2 regions of the Pseudoalteromonas sp. KG3 genome follow, and region 2 is predicted to be linked to the other one. Evidence: predicted binding sites of a transcription regulator. Region 2 holds the regulator's gene; the other holds the start of a gene.
The links. Region 2 encodes ArgR, which controls arginine synthesis, uptake and breakdown. Its sites were predicted from a motif close to ANTGAATANNTATTCANT; they were not measured.

Region 1: gltB (glutamate synthase large subunit) is a predicted target of ArgR. The motif match lies at 2,856-2,873, and genes of this name have one in related genera.

The regions. Positions count from the first base shown of each region.
Region 1 is NZ_CP098523.1:197,377-203,412, reverse strand. Features, by position in the region: gene gltB (glutamate synthase large subunit) at 1-2,752, opposite strand, end outside; gene NDQ71_RS01160 (efflux RND transporter periplasmic adaptor subunit) at 3,535-4,788, shown strand; partial or broken gene NDQ71_RS01155 (ABC transporter ATP-binding protein) at 4,854-5,423, shown strand; gene NDQ71_RS01150 (ABC transporter permease) at 5,427-6,036, shown strand, end outside.
Region 2 is NZ_CP098523.1:3,355,441-3,361,476, reverse strand. Features, by position in the region: gene ispB (octaprenyl diphosphate synthase) at 1-478, shown strand, start outside; gene mdh (malate dehydrogenase) at 566-1,501, opposite strand; gene argR (transcriptional regulator ArgR) at 1,727-2,194, shown strand; gene NDQ71_RS15775 (Dyp-type peroxidase) at 2,199-3,098, opposite strand; gene NDQ71_RS15770 (ABC transporter ATP-binding protein) at 3,146-4,195, opposite strand; gene NDQ71_RS15765 (iron ABC transporter permease) at 4,208-5,839, opposite strand; gene NDQ71_RS15760 (Fe(3+) ABC transporter substrate-binding protein) at 5,839-6,036, opposite strand, start outside.

The sequences.
Region 1 (6,036 bases), 770 kb from region 2:
GTGTTACCCCAAAGCGACCCGAGGCAACTTGCTTGATACGTGAGTTTTTCTCAGTGCCATAACGTAGCTTATCTTCACCGCCTTCACCTGAGTTTGAACAACCACCTAAACGGTTCATCGCAATAGCAAGTGCTTCATGCGCCTCTGGTGATAATGCACCAATACTCATTGCTGCAGAGTCAAAACGCTTGTATAGCTCTGTTGCAGGTTCAACATCATCAATGCTGATACCTTCTGCTGGCAATTTAAGTGCTAGCATGTCACGCAATGTGGCGATGGGGCGTTTATTAACCAGATCAGCATATACGCTGTAATCACTGTATTCACCTGAGCGCACTGCTTTTTGCAGCGTTTGAATAACGTCTGGGTTGTACGCGTGATACTCGCCGCCATGTACATACTTTAATAAGCCGCCATGGCTGAGTAATTTGCGCTTACTCAATGCTAATGTGTGAAGTTTGCGCTGGTCGTCATCAAAATCTGTAAAACACGCACCTTTAATGCGGCTCGCCACACCATTAAAACAGGTATCAACAATAGCGTCTGATAAACCAACCGCTTCAAATAACATTGAACAACGATACGATGCCACGGTACTAATACCCATTTTTGACATGATCTTGTACAAGCCTTTGTTGATTGCATTACGATACGCAAGCGTGACTTCACAATAGCTTTTGTTAATCACTTTTGAGTCGCTCATCGCAACCAGTGATTCATAAGCAAGGTACGGGTAAATTGCCGTTGCACCAAAGCCGATTAATACTGCAAATTGGTGTGCATCACGCACGCTACCAGTTTCAATAATAATGTTTGATTCACAACGTAAGTTATTATCAACTAAACGCTTTTGTACAGCACCTACAGCCATAGCCGCAGGAATTGGTAATTTATCTTCGTCAAAGTTACGGTCACTTAGAAACAACATGACACAGCCACCAGCGGCTTTTTCTTGTGCTTCATCACAAATACGGGTTACCGCATCGCCAAGGCCTTCTTCTTTGCTGTAAGTGATATCAATTTTACAGTAGCTGTAATGCGCTTGATCGGCACTAAGTAGCTGCTGCATATCAGCATACATTAAAATTGGTGTATCAAACTGTAAACGTTTCGCGTGACCTGTGGTCTCGTTAAATACGTTTTGCTCACTACCAATACAGGTCGCTAATGACATTACGTGGTTTTCACGTAGTGGATCGATTGGCGGATTGGTTACTTGCGCAAACTTTTGACGGAAGTAATCAAATAATGAACGGTTACCTTCAGAAAGCACTGCAAATGGCGTGTCATCACCCATTGAGCCAGTGGCTTCTTGACCAATTTCACCCATTACGCGAATGACGCTATCAAGCTCTTCATTGGTATAACCAAACATTTTTTGGTATTTGAGCAATGTTTGATCATCAAATGAACGGTTCCCTGCGTCTTGCTCAGATAACTGCTCAAACGGGGTTAGGCGCTTAACATTGGCTTCAAGCCATGCTTTATAAGGATGGCGAGATTTAAGATCGCGGTCAATTTCATCTGAGTGCCAAATCTTGCCAAGCTGGGTATCAATTACCAGTAATTCACCAGGGCCAACGCGGCCTTTCTCAACCACTTCATCGGCGGTGTAATCCCAAATCCCCACTTCAGAAGCTAGAGTAATAAAGCCATCTTGAGTGATCACATAACGTGCCGGACGCAGGCCATTACGGTCCAAGTTACAGGCGGCAAAGCGCCCATCCGACATCACAATACCCGCAGGGCCATCCCATGGTTCCATGTGCATTGAGTTAAAGTCGTAAAATGCACGTAAGTCATCATCCATCGCACGGTTTTTCTGCCATGCGGGTGGCACTAGCATTCGCATAGCACGGAATAAATCCATGCCACCAGCTAAAAACAGTTCAAGCATATTATCTAGGCTTGATGAATCCGAGCCGGTTTCATTGACAAATGGCGCTGCACTTTGCAAATCTGGAATAAGCGGCGATGCAAACTTATATGAACGAGCACGTGCCCACTGACGATTACCTTGTATAGTGTTGATCTCACCATTATGCGCTAAATAACGAAACGGCTGAGCTAAAGGCCAGCGTGGTTGCGTATTAGTCGAAAAACGTTGGTGGAACACACAAATCGCACTGGTCATGCGAATATCAGCTAAATCTAAATAGAAGTTAGGCAAATCCACCGGCATCATTAAGCCTTTGTAGATAGTTACTAACCCTGACAAGCTGGCAATATAAAAGCCTTCGTCACTGGCTAAACGTTTTTCAGCACGGCGACGAGCAACATATAAGCGGCGCTCTAAATCTTTTGGACGCCAGCCCTCAGGTGCATTAACAAAGATTTGTTCAAATTTAGGTAACTGCTTTATTGCAATAGGTCCTAAACATGATTCATCAGTTGGTACTACGCGCCAACCTTGAATATTGAGGGTTTCTTTTTCGAGTTCTTCACTCAATATATCTTTTGCAGCTTGCGCAAGTACTGGATCTGAATTTAGGAAAATCATGCCAACGGCATAATTTTTACCTAAGTGCCAATTTTGTTCAGCGGCAATCGCACGAAAAAAGCTATCTGGCTTTTGTAATAATAAGCCACAGCCATCGCCTGTTTTGCCGTCGGCAGAAATACCACCACGGTGTTCCATACGGTCTAAGCCGGTGATCGCTGTACGAATTAAGCGATGACTTGCTTGACCATTGACCTGGGCAATTAAGCCAAAGCCACAATTATCTTTTTCTAATTTTGAGTCGTATAACATAGACCCCTCCCCTTGCTACAACAGCTAGCTATGAATGACCTTCTCGACGGTTTGCTAGCAGACAGTCAAAACTATCGCCAATTGCACATTGAGTCAATAGCACTTTGAATACATATTCACATTCTTGAATATTTCTCACTACAACACAATCTTTTTATTTCATGTCTATTTTTAACATTTAGCGATAATTCACCCGTTATTTTTTTATGACACTGGTGTCATATTTAACAAGTTGTAAAAAACACCACACCACCAACTTACAGTTTACGTCAACGTAAACCATCGAAAAAGTGAATATTTATTCACTGTTTATATTGTATGCATTTTATCTTTATTGTTATTTATTACCTTTTTACGTATGCATAAATCGCTATCCCCAATCGGCTTAGAGTAATAACTTCAAACAAACTTATTTCAATCGCCCCTGAGAATTAGCAAACTCATGCATAACTATCAATAAAAATGAACATAATTGCATAAATTACGCGCTCCAATTTTATTTTAACAGTGGATCCCTTTCCCTAGACGGAAAGCTGTTTTAAAAAATAAGTGTCCGTGGACACTTATTCTGTCCACGGACACATTCATTTTTCATAAAAAACATTAATCCATTGAAAGTAAAGACATTAATTATTGGCATGATATTCGAATAAACATGAAAAGATAATTACAGGACACAACTTATGTTTATTCTCAGCTTATTTTTAGTTTCACCAATCACTGTGCTTGCAGTGAGCTTGATGATCACTTACTGCGAAAATAGACATAGCTAAGGATCACTTATGATTAAAGACACCAGCGGACAAGATATAAGCGTGACACCAAAGCGCAATTATAAAAAGCCCGTTATCCTCGTTGTACTGACACTGGCCATTATTGCTTTGTGTGCCCAAGCGTTTATGGGCAGTAACCCAGGCAGTATTTCCGTTGATCGGGCTTCATTACAAATTGCGACCGTTAATTTGAGCCGTTTAGTTCGCGATGTCGCGGCCAGCGGTAGAATTGTTGCTGCAAATGCTCCCAAGGTTTACAGCCCTGAGCGTGGTTATGTTGATTTACAAGTTAAAGCCGGCGATGAAGTCAGTAAAGGTGACATTATCGCGTTAGTCGATAGCCCAGAACTCAATAATGAACTGAAACAGCAACAATCGGTGTTAGCCCGCCTTGATGGTGAATTACAACGTAAGCACTTAGAAGCACGCCGACAAAAGTTAAGCTTAACCAAAACATTGGATCTCGTCCAAGTTGAGCTTAATGCGGCAGACAGGGAAAATCGTCGTGCTAAGCTGTCTATCGAAAAAAACTTGATCAGCCAAATTGATTTAGAAAAAGCAGTGGATGATCTTGCCCGTGCCAAGCTTTCATATAAACACGCCCAGCAAGAAGTTGAACTTGCTAAAGACACTCTCGCATTTGAACTCAAAGCTGCAGAGCGCGATCTCGCACGCCAACAATTGATTGTGGATGACTTAAACCGCCAAGTTAGAAACTTAACAATTAAAGCCAGCGTCAACGGCATTGTTGGTAACTTACTGGTGCAACAAAAAGAAGCCGTTACGCAAAGTCAGCCGTTAATGACCTTGGTCGATTTAAGTAATTTTGAAGCGCAGCTGCAAGTACCAGAAAGCTATGCCAATGAGCTAGGACTCGGAATGGAAGTTGAGCTAACACTTGGCGCAAAAAAAGTGACTGGCCTGTTATCGGCAATTTCACCTGAAGTAAATAATCGTGAAGTAACAACTCGAGTGCGCTTTGACGAAGAGCTCAAAGGTATTCGCCAGAATCAACGCTTAACAGCACGCATTTTATTAGAAAACCGTGATGACGTTTTACAAATTAAACGCGGTGCATTCATGCAGCAAGGTGGTACACAGGTTTACAAAGTCATCGGCGACACCGCACAACTGGTAAAAATCACAACCGGTGCAAGCAGTATCAACGCAATAGAATTGCTACAAGGTGTCAGCCCCGGTGATCAACTGATCATATCCAGTTACGACAACTTTAAACAAGCACCCACATTATTACTTAGATAAAACAGAAAAAATTAAAACTTAGTTAATAGGATCAACTCATGCTTAAGATGAACAATATCAGTAAACTAAACATCGCAGGTATGTTAGAACCTTTTAGCAGTGGGGAATACCTGCTTGATGGGATTGATGTTGGCAAACTCAACGACAATCAACGCGCCGATGTTCGTAATCAAAAAATTGGCTTTATTTTCCAAGGCTTTAACCTTATTCCTGATTTAAACTTATATGAAAACATTGAAGTGCCACTGCGCTACCGAGGTATTAAAGCAAGTGAACGTAAACGCCGCATTGAACAATGCTTGGAGCAAGTAGGCTTGGCTTCTCGCGCCAAGCATTTACCGCAGCAGTTATCAGGTGGTCAACAGCAACGAGTAGCGATCGCCCGAGCGCTAGCCGGTGAACCCCGCTTTTTATTAGCCGATGAACCAACTGGTAATCTGGATAGCTTAATGGCACGTCAAGTGATGGAGTTGCTGGAGCAAATTAATCGTGACGGCGCGACCATCATTATGGTGACTCATGATCCCGAACTTGCAAGGCGAGCACCACGCAATATTCAAGTGGTTGATGGTCAACTCGCCGACTTTACCCTTTATCAAGGCGCGCAAAATCTTAGAAATGTCGCAGGAGCCTAAGCCATGCTATTACATTACCTCGATTTAAGTTGGCGTAGCTTTAAGCGCACTCCTCTGGTAAGCATGTTAATGGTGCTAGCCATTGCTATTGGCATTGGGGTGACCATGACCAGTTTAAGCGTTTATCACATGATGTCGGCGGACCCTATCCCTGCAAAAAGCAGTCAACTTTATGCTGTGCAATTACAAACAATGGATGAAGGGCATACTTGGTGGACCGATGATAACCTGCCTATGCAGCTGACTTATCAAGATGCAGTCAATTTACAAAATGCAGCTGTTCCTGAAAAAAAGGTGGCCATGATGCGCACTGGTTTTTCAGTTTATTTAGACTCAGACAAAGTAAAGCCGTTTACTGGTGAAGCACGTATGACCACACCAGATTTCTTTAATATGTTTGATGTGTCATTTATTTATGGCAGTGTTTGGAGTGAGCAACAAGAGCAATCTGCTGCCCCTGTTGTGGTGATTTCAAAAGAGCTGAACGATAAGTTGTTTGCTGGTGAAAACTCCATTGGCAAACTAGTCTATTTGGATGACGATAGCTACCAAGTTGTCGGTGTCATTGCTAACTGGCCTCTCAACCTTAAGTATTATGATTTAAATAATGGTG
Region 2 (6,036 bases):
GGTTATTTACTCGAAAACAGCAAAGCTCTTTGAAGCTGCAACCGGTCTTGCTGCAATCATTACCGAGCAAGACGAAGCAACTTTAAAAGCACTTAACTTATATGGTATGCACTTAGGCACCGCTTTTCAGTTAGTCGATGATGTACTTGATTACAATGCAGATGCAGAGCAGTTAGGTAAAAATATTGGTGACGATTTAGCTGAAGGTAAGCCAACCCTACCACTACTTTATGCGATGCGTCACGGGAGTGCAGAGCAAGTACAATTAATTCGCGATGCCATTGAACACAATAACGGTATGGATCATTTAGAGGCAATTTTAACAGCCCTAAACGAAACTAAAGCGCTTGAATTCACAATGGATAAAGCCAACGAAGAAGCTGACAAGGCGATTGCCTGTTTAGCGGTATTAGATGAATCGCCATATAAAGAAGCCTTGATCAGCTTGGCACGTATTGCTGTTGATCGTAATTATTAGCGAACAACAACCCTTCGAGCACAAAAAAGCCTGCAAATGCAGGCTTTTTTAATCTTTACCTCAACGAACTGCCGAGGTAAATCAAGATTATGCGTTGATGAAATCAACACCTTCTTGGATATCTTTTTTAAGCGTATCAAGCATATCATTTTTAGCTTGCTGTTCAAATGCGCTTAGCTCGCCGTATGAAAGAATTTCTTCTACGCCATTTTTACCTAAACGTACTGGGTGAGCAAAGTATGCAGCATCGCCATTTTCAACAGCAACGTATGCGTAATCGACTACGTCTTCACCTTGTAAGCCTTTAACTAGCGACATACAAAAACGAGCAGCAGCAGCGCCCATTGATAATGTAGCAGAACCCCCGCCCGCTTTAGCGTTAACTACTTCAGTACCGGCATTTTGGATACGAGGAGTCAATGCAGCAACTTCTTCATCTGTGAAAGTAACACCTTCAACTTGAGAAAGAAGCGGTAGAATTGTTGTACCTGAGTGACCACCAATTACTGGTACTTTCACAGTTGCAACATCAACACCTTTAAGCTCAGCGATAAACGCTTCAGAACGGATCACATCTAAAGTAGTGATACCGAAAACACGTTTCGCATCGTAAGTACCCGCTTTTTTGAATACTTCAGCAACAATTGGCACAGTGCCATTTACTGGGTTAGTGATGATACCTACTAATGCTTTAGGGCAGTTAGCAACAATACCTTCAGCTAATGTTTTAATGATACCAGCATTTACGTTGAATAAATCAGCGCGGTCCATACCTGGCTTACGTGGCATGCCAGCAGGGATAAGCACGATATCACAACCCGTTAATGCTTGATCTAGTGCATCAGCACCAAAACCTGCAACTTTAACGTCAGTTGGGATGTGAGAAAGATCAACAGCAACACCAGGAACAACTGGAGCAACATCATAAAGTGATAATTCAGAACCAGCTGGTAAGCCTGTTTTTAATAATAAAGACAACGCTTGACCGATACCGCCAGCAGCACCTAATACAGCAACTTTCATTGGAATTCTCCGTAATTTAAGGTAGAAAATATTTGTGGCACTAAGATAAAGAAATTAGCGCCTAAAGACAAATTTATCCTGCTTATTTTGCATATAATTTCGACCATAGTTGTAAATTTTTTTTATTTACAAAGGCCAAAGAGTAAGCAAAGCTAAACAACTACTGCATAAATATGCATTTTTGTGTAGAATTTAGGTCATCAAATAACAGAGCAGAACAACAACATGCAACCACAAGATAAACAAGAAGCGTTAGTTAAAGCCTTTAAAGCACTTTTAAAAGAAGAAAATTTTGGTTCTCAAGGCGAAATAGTCGATGCTTTAAAAGAACAGGGCTTTGATAATATCAGCCAAAGTAAAGTCTCCCGCATGTTAAGCAAGTTCGGCGCAGTTCGCACACGTAATGCCAAACAAGAAATGGTTTATTGTTTGCCTGCGGAAATGGGTGTTCCAACGGCAAAAAGCCCGTTACGCCAGTTAGTGATTGATATTATGCATAACGAAATGATGATCATCATTCGTACCAGCCCAGGTGCTGCACAGCTGATCGCTCGATTGTTAGACTCATTAGGTAAAGCAGATGGTGTACTTGGCACTATCGCCGGTGACGATACGATTTTTATCGCCCCAGCAAAAATTTCCGAGATTGATGTAACACTCGAGCGGGTGCGCGTTTTATTTGATACGGTTTAAACAGTTATAGCTGCTTTAAAAAGCTAATTGATGGGGCGAAAAATGCTGAACCCATATCAGCTTGCGTAAAATCGAGCCAGTGGTCATAGCAATCGCCCTGCCCCAATCGACTCAATAACATTTGCTCAAACGCATTACCCTGCGCCGCATAACTGATCGCCAATATTCCCTGCTCATACACATCGCCATAAGGCATGTTTTGATTCAACTGCAGTGGTTGACCTTGCTCATCTTTAAGCTCAGTGCGTACTGCATGGCTATTTTCCACTGCGGGGAAAATTAAGTTATTATCTAAGCGCGTACGGCCCATTATTTGTTCTTGTTCACTCAATGGTAGATTTTGCCATACACTCAAGTCATGTTTATAACGTTGGATATGCACATAACTGCCTTGGTCTTCAAAGTGATCCGGTTTATTAATTAACGCAGTGAGGCGTTTTTGGCGGCCATGTGGTGTGTCACCACCGAGGATAAAACCATTAAAATCACGGCCATCAAGAAAACGAAAGTTTCTTACCTGTTCAACGAGTTCAACATCAGGGGAGAATAATTTCAGTATTTGTAATGCAAACAGATGATTGACATCTTCTCGGTCGGAGCGAATTTGCACAAACAAATCAAACGGCTGTGCACCCATAACATGATCGCTATGGGTAATATTAGGAAAACTCTGTAATTGACTCGGCAGAAACTCAGGCAAAATATGCGGCCAATACTGCGCCCCTACAGCCACCACACTAGAGAGCATAGATTCAGAGAACTGATCTGAAAACTCATCTTGAATAGCACTCACATATTTTAATTTTTTGCGTAATGACTCATCGTGGCCATCAAGTACATTAAAAAATAAATGTAAACCGTGCAAGTTTGCTTCAGCACAAATCCCTGACTGCGCTTGCGCCATGGTATTTCCTTAACTCAAAAGTCCTACACGGTAGAACGTGAATGTAGTTATTCAGCGAAAAAGTTAACCGTGTGCGGTGTTATTCTTATAGTTACATCGTCATTTACTAAAAATGATTGACCCAACTGAGCAGCAACATCAATTTCTTGCCCAGCAATGATAACCTTATACACAAAGTGTGAGCCAACAAATCGGCGGTTTAATATAGTCACCGTGTTTGCAGGACTGCTTTGTGGTTGCAAAGGCATTAGTTCAAGATGATGTGGGCGAACATAGAGTTGCCCAACATGCTTTGCATGGCTTTGTGCAAGCAATGATTCAACTCGCCCAAAAGCAGTAGTATATTCAGTTGCTGTTAATGCTTCTGCGTCTAAGTATATGCCCTGACCAAGAAATTCTGCAACTACCTTTGAGTTTGGCGTGTTAAAAAGCTGCTCCGGCGTGCCTTGTTGAACAATTTTACCGCAATCCATAATTGCCAATGTATCTGCAAATGCAAACGCCTCTTCTTTGGAATGGGTGACAAACACTGCGGATACTTGCTGATTTTTGATAATGCGCCGAATATCAGCAATAAGCTCAAAGCGCACTTGGGTATCAATATTTGAAAACGGTTCATCTAATAACAGTAAACTCGGGTTATAAGCAAGCGCTCTGGCAATGGCAACACGTTGCTGCTGACCACCGGATAGTTGATGAGGAAAACGTTCAGCACAACCAACTAAATGCACCAGCTCAAGCATTTCATTAACACGTTGTTGTTTTTGTGCTTTGCTCATTTTTGTTAAGCCAAAGGCAATATTGTCAGCCACCGTTAAATGTGGGAATAGCGCATAGTCTTGAAACATCATACCAATATTACGATGTTCAGGTGCTAAAAACCGCTGTTCATCGCTGATCAACTTAGCATCAATAAAGACTTTACCCTGCTGTGCTGTAATGAGCCCTGCAATCGCTTTTAAGGTCGTCGTTTTGCCACACCCACTGGCACCAAGTAAGCAGACAATTTCATCTTTTGCGACGGTTAAATCCAAGCCCTCAATGACTGCAGTGCCGTTATACTGATACGATAAATTTTCTAACACTAAACTGCTCATTTAACTTCTCATTTAGCTACGTTGCTCCATTGAGCGATTAACAAAATACAAAGGCACAAGCCCCACCACCACGATTGCTAACGCTGAAATTGAGGCTAGCTCTAATTGCTCATCACTAACATACTGAAAAACATGGGTGGCTAGCGTTTCAAAATTAAACGGTCTTAGTAACAAAGCGGCTGGTAACTCTTTCATGCACTCAATGAAAACCAACAGTGCGGCGGTTAGAATGCCGCGCCGTAATAACGGAATATGCACCTTACGTAATGTTTGCCCTTGGCTTTTACCCATTGATTGACTTGCCATATCCAAAGAGGGGCTTATACGCATAAAGCTTGCCTCAACGGCGCCGTGGGCAATGGCATAAAAACGCACTACATAAGCAAAAATAATAGCAAATAAAGTACCGCTCAATAATAAGCCCGGTGAAAAGCCCATCGGCTCTAACCAAATGTTTAATTTATCATCGAATAAGCTTAAAGGTAACAACACTGCTATGGCCAATACGGTACCGGGCAGCGCGTAACCGGTGCTGGCTAAACGCCCTGGAATAAGCGGATAGGCTTGCTTAGCGATACGTTGATAAAACACCACAAATAAACTCAGTACGATTGTGATTGCACTAACAATCATCGCGATCTTAAAACTTTGCCACGCATAAAGGAAAAAGGCGCTATTCCATGCTTGCTCAGCGTAAGAAACTGCATAACCAATCAACACTGCAACCGGTAATGCAAAGGCAAAAAACAGCACAGCACAACAAAACCCCGTTGCGAGCCAAGCACTTTTACCTGTTAAGTTATAAAGCGTTTCACTATTAACGCCAGATTGGCGTTCAAATACCGCTTGGTTGCGACGACTGTAGCGCTCCATCGCCAGTGCTAAGAATAAAATAAGCAGCATAATTGCTGATATTTTTGCGGCTGCTGTTAATGAGTAATAGCCTAACCACGTATCGTATACCGCCGTTGTTAACGTGCTGACTGCAAAGTAATTTACCGTGGCAAAATCGGCCATTGCCTCCATACTGATCAGCGCAAGGCCCGCCACAATAGCACCTCGCGCCAGCGGTAAACTGACCTTATAAAAACTTTGCCTTGGCGATAAGCCCATTAACTGACTCGCCTGTACTAACTTAAATGATTGCTCGCGTAGTGCCGTTTTAAAAATCAAATACAGATATGGATACAGCACTAAAGCAATCATCATAATTGCACCCGGTAAGGTACGGATATCAAAGAACCAGTAATCGGAGGGGGATTGCCAATCAAACCAGTTTCGCAGTGTTATTTGCACCGGTCCAGCATAATCAAACAAGTCAGTATACACATAGGCGATAATATACGTGGGCATTGCTAAGGGCAGCATTAACGCCCATTCAAACTGTCTGCGGCCAGGGAAATCACAATAAGCTGTTAACCAACCCAATGGCAAAGCGATTAGACAGCTGACAGCGCCAACTCCTAAAATAAGTAATAGTGTATTGCGAGTATAATCCCACAGCACTGTATCCCAGAGATGACTAAACACCTCGGAATCACCTTGCAGAGATTCAAACAGCAAAAAACATAACGGGGTTATTAGCACTATGCCAATAACCCACGCAAAAAACTGCCATCGTGACAGCGAGAATTTAAAACGCATTAAAGATCGAACTTCACCTCATCAATTAGCTTAAGTGCTAAAGGACGATATTTGCTAATTTCATCAAGTGGTAAACTGTCTTCCTTGAAGCTGCCCCACGATGCTACTAAGCTTGATAATTCAACGCCCGGTTTTACCGGATATTCCATATTGACCGAAGCGTACATGTTTTGTGCCTTATTGTCGGTCATATATTC